One region of the Azospira sp. I09 genome, then DNA from elsewhere that is predicted to be linked to it. Evidence: riboswitches for the same ligand, from Rfam matches in the RefSeq annotation. Region 1 holds a riboswitch; the other holds the start of a gene.
The links. A riboswitch is a leader RNA that binds a small molecule or an ion and turns the genes downstream of it on or off. The one in region 1 is predicted to bind S-adenosylhomocysteine.
Positions count from the first base shown of each region.

Region 2: another riboswitch for S-adenosylhomocysteine. It lies ahead of metH (methionine synthase); the one in region 1 lies ahead of ahcY (adenosylhomocysteinase).

Region 1 covers NZ_AP021844.1:2,388,214-2,392,015, reverse strand. Annotated here, with positions in the region: gene AZSP09_RS11195 (HD-GYP domain-containing protein) at 1-913, shown strand, start outside; S-adenosyl-L-homocysteine riboswitch at 976-1,065, shown strand; gene ahcY (adenosylhomocysteinase) at 1,151-2,551, shown strand; gene AZSP09_RS11185 (S4 domain-containing protein) at 2,613-2,870, shown strand; gene metF (methylenetetrahydrofolate reductase [NAD(P)H]) at 2,867-3,706, shown strand.
Region 2 covers NZ_AP021844.1:2,521,601-2,525,402, reverse strand. Annotated here, with positions in the region: gene metH (methionine synthase) at 1-1,289, opposite strand, end outside; S-adenosyl-L-homocysteine riboswitch at 1,377-1,458, opposite strand; gene bamE (outer membrane protein assembly factor BamE domain-containing protein) at 1,539-2,024, opposite strand; gene AZSP09_RS11795 (response regulator) at 2,021-3,184, opposite strand; gene AZSP09_RS11790 (response regulator) at 3,196-3,802, opposite strand, start outside.

The DNA.
Region 1 (3,802 bases):
AATCTGCAACAGCGCCAAGAAGGCCGTGGTGTCCATGTTCCAGGAGGCCCGCATGGGCAAGGCCGTGGATGCGGAGCAGGCCCAGGTGCTGGTGGAGGAGATCGCCGATTCCGTGGCCCGCAATCCCGGTGCCCTGATCAGCCTGGCCCGCCTGAAGACGGCCGACGATTACACCTACATGCACTCGGTCGCCGTCTGCGCCCTGATGGTGGCCCTGGCCCGCCAGCTCGGCCTGGACGAGCAGCAGACCCGTCTGGCGGGCCTGTCCGGCCTGCTGCACGACATGGGCAAGGCCTTCATCCCGGCCGAAATCCTCAACAAGCCGGGCAAGCTGACCGACGAAGAATTTGCGGTCATCAAGACCCACCCCGCCGAAGGGCACAAGGTCTTGCTGGAAGGCAAGGGGGTGCCGCCGGAGGCACTGGACGTCTGCCTGCACCACCACGAAAAGATGAACGGCGGCGGCTACCCCAAGGGCCTCAAGGGCGACGAGATCAGCCTGCTGGCCAAGATGGGGGCGGTCTGCGACGTCTATGACGCCATTACCTCCAACCGCCCCTATAAGGCCGGCTGGGACCCGGCCGAATCGATCAAGAAGATGGCCGAGTGGGCCGACGGGCATTTCGATCCGCGGGTCTTCCAGGCCTTCGTCAAGAGCCTGGGTATCTACCCCATCGGCTCCTTCGTCCGCCTCGAATCGGGGCGGCTGGGGGTGGTGGTGGAGCAGAGCGAGAAGTCCCTGCTGGCGCCCCGGGTCAAGGTATTCTTTTCCACCAAGTCCAATGCCCACATTGCGCCGGAGTTGCTGGATCTGTCCCGTCCCGGCGTGCACGACAAGATCGCCGGCCGGGAGGACCCGGCCAAGTGGGGTATTGGCAACGTGGACGAAATCTGGAGCACGGCGGCGGCCTGAGCCCGGTGCGGGAGGGCCGGCCGGGGAATTTCCCCGACCGGTATTTCCGTCTATAATCCGCCACTTCCGAGGAGCGCTGCGAGGCCGGCAAGGTCCCAGGCTCGGATGTCTGCCCCGCCAGGGGAGACCAGTTTCAACGGCGCTCACCTTTACAACCCTGCCGGGCGCAGGGGGCCAGGTGAGCCCTGCTATCGCACTCCCTCCCCTCCCCGGCCACAGTTCTTAAGGAGCACTGCTGTGGCTGAATTCAAAGATTACGTGATCGCCGACCTGGGCCTGTCCGCCTGGGGCCGCAAGGAAATCAAGATTGCCGAGACCGAAATGCCCGGTCTCATGGCCATCCGCGAGGAGTACGCCAAGAGCCAGCCCCTGAAGGGCGCCCGCATCACCGGCTCCCTGCACATGACCATCCAGACCGCGGTGCTGATCGAGACCCTGGTGGCTCTCGGTGCCGAAGTGCGCTGGGCTTCCTGCAACATCTTCTCCACCCAGGATCACGCCGCTGCCGCCATCGCCGCTGCCGGCATCCCCGTCTTCGCCGTCAAGGGCGAGACCCTGACCGAGTACTGGGACTACACCCACCGCATCTTCGAATGGGCCGACGGTGGCTATTCCAACATGATCCTGGACGACGGCGGCGATGCCACCCTGCTGCTGCATCTGGGCGCCAAGGCCGAGAAGGACATTTCCGTCCTGGCCAAGCCCGGTTCCGAAGAAGAGACCATCCTCTTCGCCGCCATCAAGGCCAAGCTGGCCCAGGACCCCACCTGGTACTCCGTGCGTCTGGAAAAGATCAGGGGCGTTACCGAAGAGACCACCACCGGCGTGCACCGCCTGTACCAGATGCACGCCCGCGGCGACCTCAAGTTCCCCGCCATCAACGTGAACGATTCCGTCACCAAGTCCAAGTTCGACAACCTCTACGGTTGCCGCGAATCCCTGGTGGACGGCATCAAGCGCGCCACCGACGTCATGGTGGCCGGCAAGATCGCCGTGGTCTGCGGCTACGGCGACGTGGGCAAGGGTTCCGCCCAGGCCCTGCGCGCCCTCTCCGCCCAGGTCTGGGTCACCGAGATCGACCCGATCTGCGCCCTGCAGGCCGCCATGGAAGGCTACCGCGTCGTCACCATGGAATACGCTGCCGACAAGGCCGACATCTTCGTCACCACCACCGGCAACTTCCACGTCATCACCCATGACCACATGGTGAAGATGAAGAACAACGCCATCGTCTGCAACATCGGCCACTTCGACAACGAAATCGACGTCGCTTCCCTGGAAAAGTACCAGTGGGAAGAGATCAAGCCCCAGGTCGATCACGTCATCTTCCCCGACGGCAAGCGCATCATCCTGCTGGCCAAGGGCCGCCTGGTGAACCTGGGTTGTGCCACCGGCCACCCCAGCTACGTGATGAGCTCCTCCTTCGCCAACCAGACCATCGCCCAGATCGAGCTGTTCACCAAGACTGCCGATTACCCGGTGGGTGTCTACACCCTGCCCAAGCACCTGGACGAGAAGGTGGCCCGCCTGCAGCTGAAGACCCTCAACGTGCAGCTGACCACCCTCACCCAGCAGCAGGCCGACTACATCGGCGTGCCCGTGCAAGGCCCCTACAAGGCCGACCACTACCGCTACTAAGCCGTAGCCGGGCCGTCTCCCTTGCCGGAGGCGGCCTGCAGACGATGGGTCGGGACCCGCCATGTCCATGAACTCGTTCCATAGCCGCAGTTCCCGTCCGCCACCCAAGGTGCGCCAGGAGGCGGTGCCCCACGTCCGCAAGGGCGTGCGCGCCGACGTGCTGCTGGTGGAACAGGGTCTGGCCGCCTCCCGCGCCCTGGCCCGGGACCTGATCAGTCAGGGCTGGGTCCGGGGACCCGTCGGCCTCATCACCAAAGCTTCCCAGGAATTGCCGCCCGGTACCCGGCTGCAGTTGCTGGAGGAAAGGCAGACGCCATGAACGACAAGACGTTCAGTATCGAATTCTTTCCGCCCCAGACGGCGGAAGGCGTGGAGAAGCTGCGCCTGGTGCGGGACAAGCTGGCGGCCCTGAAGCCGGCCTTCTTCTCTGTCACCTACGGTGCCGGCGGTTCCACCCGGGAGCGTACCTTCTCCACCGTGCGCGAAATCGTCGCCGCCGGCCTGGATGCGGCGCCCCACCTGTCCTGCATCGGCTCCTCCCGGGAGTCCATCCGCGGCATCCTGGCCGAGTTCCAGGCCGAGGGCATCCGTCGCGTGGTGGCCCTGCGCGGCGACCTGCCCTCCGGCATGGCCGACCCGGGCGAATTCCGCTACGCCAACGAGCTGGTGGAGTTCATCCGGGCCGAGACCGACGATCACTTCCATATCGAAGTGGCCGCCTATCCGGAATGGCATCCCCAGGCCCGCAGCGCCGACGACGACCTGCAGGCTTTCGTGCGCAAGGTCAATGCGGGTGCCAATTCCGCCATCACCCAGTACTTCTACAACGCCGACGCCTACTTCCATTTCGTGGATGCGGTGCGGGCCGCCGGGGTGACCATCCCCATCGTCCCGGGGATCATGCCCATTGCCAGCTTTGCCAAGCTGGCCCGCTTCTCCGATGCCTGCGGCGCCGAAATCCCACGCTGGATGCGCAAGAAGTTCGAAGGCTTCGGCGACGATGCCGATTCCATCAAGGCCTTCGGCCTGGATGTGGTCACCGAGCTGTGCCAGAAGCTGCTGGCCGGCGGCGCCCCGGGGCTGCATTTCTATTCCATGAACCAGTCCGGCCTGACCAGTGAGATCTGGCAGCGTCTGGGGCTCGGCAACCGCTGAGCCGGTCGCTGGCGGCGTACCCCTCGGGGGTGCTGTGCAAAGGTCAGGGGCAACCCCCGCGCCGTGGCGGCCGGGGTTTTTCTTTGCCGGCGCGGA
Region 2 (3,802 bases), 130 kb from region 1:
ACCCGGGAAATATCCGGCTCCGAGGCGATCAGCTTGAGGAACTTCTCCATGGCGGCCACGGAATCCAGCATGGCCTCGTCCATGTTGATGTCGATGACCTGGGCGCCGTTCTCCACCTGCTGCCGGGCCACTGCCAGGGCATCGTCGTAGCGGCCTTCCAGGATCATGCGGGCGAAGGCCTTGGAGCCGGTGACGTTGGTGCGCTCGCCCACGTTCACATAGAGGCTGTCGGGGCCGACGTTGAAAGGCTCCAGGCCGGAGAGGCGCAGCTGGGGCTCGATCGCCGGAATGGCCCGGGGGGCGATGCCGGCCACCATCTTGGCGATGGCGGCGATGTGGTCCGGCGAGGTGCCGCAGCAGCCGCCGACGATGTTCACGAAGCCGTGCCTGGCCCAGTCGGCGATTTCCTCGGCCAGCTGTTCCGGCGTCTCGTCGTAGCCGCCGAAGGCGTTGGGCAGGCCGGCGTTGGGGTGGGCGGAGACGAAGCAGTCGCACACCCGGGACAGCTCCTCCACGTACTGGCGCAGTTCCTTGGCGCCGAGGGCACAGTTGAGGCCGAAGGAGAGGGGCTTGATGTGGTTCAGCGAGTTCCAGAAGGCCTCGGCGGTCTGGCCCGAGAGGGTGCGGCCGGAGGCGTCGGTGATGGTGCCGGAGATCATCACCGGCCAGCGGCGGCCCACCTTGTCGAAGAAGGTCTCGATGGCGAACAGGGCGGCCTTGGCGTTGAGGGTGTCGAACACCGTCTCCACCAGAAGGATGTCGGCGCCGCCGTCGGTGAGGCCGCGGATGGCTTCCAGGTAGTTTTCCACCAGCTCGTCGAAGGTGACGTTGCGGTAGCCCGGGTCGTTCACATCCGGGGAGATGGAGGCGGTGCGGCTGGTGGGGCCGAGCACCCCGGCGACGAAGCGGGGCTTGGCCGGGTTCTTTGCCGTGAATTCGTCGCACACTTCCCGGGCCAGCTTGGCGCCGGCCACGTTCAGTTCGTAGACGATGGCTTCCAGCTTGTAGTCGGCCTGGGACACCTTGGTGGCGTTGAAGGTGTTGGTTTCCAGGATGTCGGCGCCGGCCGCCAGGTATTCGGCGTGGATGCCGCGGATGACCTCGGGGCGGGTCAGCAGCAGCAGGTCGTTGTTGCCCTTCAGGTCGTGGGCGTGGTCGGCGAAGCGGGTCCCGCGGTAGTCCTTCTCGGTCAGCCCGTGGCGCTGGATCATGGTGCCCATGGCGCCGTCCAGGATCAGGAGGCGCTGCTGGAGAAGGGCGGAGAGTTCGGAGCTGCGGTCGGGCTGCATGGATTACCTCGGCGTTTCAGTATTCACCGGCCGGGCGCCGCCACTTTGCATGCTGGAAAAGCAAACGGCGCCACAAACCATTTCGGGGGTTTGCGAGCGCCGTTGATCGTTGCCGAGCCTGGCCCGGCGTCCGGAAAAAACCGGTCGGGTCGCAGCGCTCCTCGGCAGGGTCGCAAGTTTACTTTTTGCGGCCCCCGCTGCCAAGCAAAACTTGATAAAAAACAGGGGGCTCCGTGCCGATCGGCGACTTCAGGCCTTCGCTTCCACCCGCCGGGAGGTGCCGCTGACCCGGCCGTCCGCACCGAAGTGCACGTGGAAGTGGGTTTCGTCGCTGGCGGGGATGCCGGCGATGCGCCAGTCCCACACGGTTTCCGGCTTCAGGGGAAAGTGGTTGATGCTGCCCGGCCGGCCCAGGATGCGCCGCACCTGCTCCTGGCTCATGCCCTTTTCGATGCGGGCGAAGTTGGCCTCGGTCAGCACCTGTTCCACCGAGCGCAGGATGCGGTCGGGGCCCAGGGTGATCATGTAGGTGTCCACCCCGGCCGGGCCCCGGGGATATTCCCAGGTCAGGCTGCCGTCCTCGTTGTGCCATTCCATGGCGGGGGTGCCGAAGCGGTCCCGCACTTCCAGGTCGGTGGAGGTGCCGGGTTTCAGGTCCTGCAGGGCCAGGTAGTCGCAGCCCGCCAGGGAGAGGCCCAAAAGCAGGGCCAGGACGGCCAGGGGACGGCCCTTCACGGGGCGGCCTCGGTGAATTGCAGGCGCACCCGCTCCGCCTCCAGCTGGGCGTCGCCTTCGGTGTCGGCGAAGGTGGCGGCGATGCTGCGGAAATCCTCGGCCACCTGGAGGAAGGCGTCCACCATGTCCGGATCGAAGTGCTTGCCGCGCCCTTCGCTGATGATCTGTACCGCCTGCTCATGGGGGAAGGGGGGCTTGTACACCCGGCGGCTGATGAGGGCGTCGTAGACGTCGGCCACCGCCATGAGCCTGGCCGCCACCGGAATCTCGTCGCCCCGCAGGCCCAGGGGGTAGCCGCTGCCGTCCCATTTCTCCTGGTGCGCATAGGCGATGTCCCGGGCGAAGCGGAGGAAGGTGTTGGGCGAGTTGAGCCGCACTTCGGCGTGGAGGATGGCGTCCCGGCCCAGGGTGGTGTGGGTCTTCATGATCTCGAACTCTTCCGGGGTCAGCTTGCCCGGCTTGAGCAGGATGCGGTCGGGAATGCCCATCTTGCCGATGTCGTGCAGGGGTGCGGACTTGTACAGCAGCTCGATGTTGGCGTCGCTGAGGAAGGCGGCGAAGCGGGGGTGGCCCTGCAGCTGCCGGGCCAGGATGCGCACGTAGTTCTGGGTGCGGCGGATGTGGTTGCCGGTTTCGTTGTCCCGGGTTTCCGCCAGGGAGGCCATGGCCATGATGGTCACGTCCTGGATCATGGAAACCTCCTGGGTGCGGCGCTGCACCTCGCTCTCCAGGTAGGCGTTCTGGTCCTTGAGGAAATCCTTGGCGGCCTTCAGGGTGAGGTGGGTGTGCACCCGGGCGAGGAGGATGGGCGGGCTCACCGGCTTGGTGATGTAGTCCACCGCGCCCAGCTCGAAGCCATGGCGCTCGTCCTCGATCTGGCTGCGGGCGGTGAGGAAGATGAAGGGAATGTCCCGGGTGGCCGGGTCGGCCCGCAGGCGCCGGGCCACTTCCAGGCCGTCCATGTCCGGCATCATGATGTCGAGCAGGATCAGGTCCGGCGGCGGCGTGCCGGCGGCCACCCGCAGGGCCCGCTCGCCGTTGTTGGCCACCTTGATGGCGTAGCGGTCCTGCAGCAGCTCGGCCATCAGGGTCAGGTTGTCCGGGGTGTCGTCCACCACCAGGATCACGGGCCGGGTCGTGAAGTCCAGATTGAGGCTCATGGCATCCCTCCCTAGAGATGGGCCCGGGCGATGTTGAGGGCCCGGTCGTAATCATAATCGGCAATGGCCTTTTCCAGACCCGTCAGGTCCGCCGGCGGCAGCAGCCCGGCCAGGAGGGCGCGGCTTTCCCGGAACAGCTGGCCGGCGTGGATTTCGCTGGCTTCCAGCTGTTCCGCCAGCTCGGCCAGCAGCTGGCGGGCCCGGTGGCGCTGATCCGCATCCAGGGGGGCTGCCTGGGTCGGCGCCGGGCCGCCCTCTTCCGCCAGGGCGGCGGCGATGGCCCCGGTGACGGCCGCCAGCTCTTCCGCCAGGCGTTGCCGCAGGGACTCCAGTTTCTGCCCCTGGCCGTCGTTGCGGCGCAGGGCCTGGTCCAGGGCCGTGGCCTTCTGCTGCAGCACTTCGGCGCCGATGTTGCCGGCGACGCCCTTGAGGGTGTGGGCCAGGTGTTCGGCCGCCGTGATGTCGCCGTCGGCCAGGGCCTGGCGGATGTGCTCCCCCGTGCCGGTCTGGGTGTCCACGAAGCGCAGCAGCAGACGCCGGTAGAGGGCCTGGTTGCCGGCCATGCGGGCCAGGCCCTGGGTCGTGTTCACGCCGGGGATGGGGGGCAGCGCATCCGTC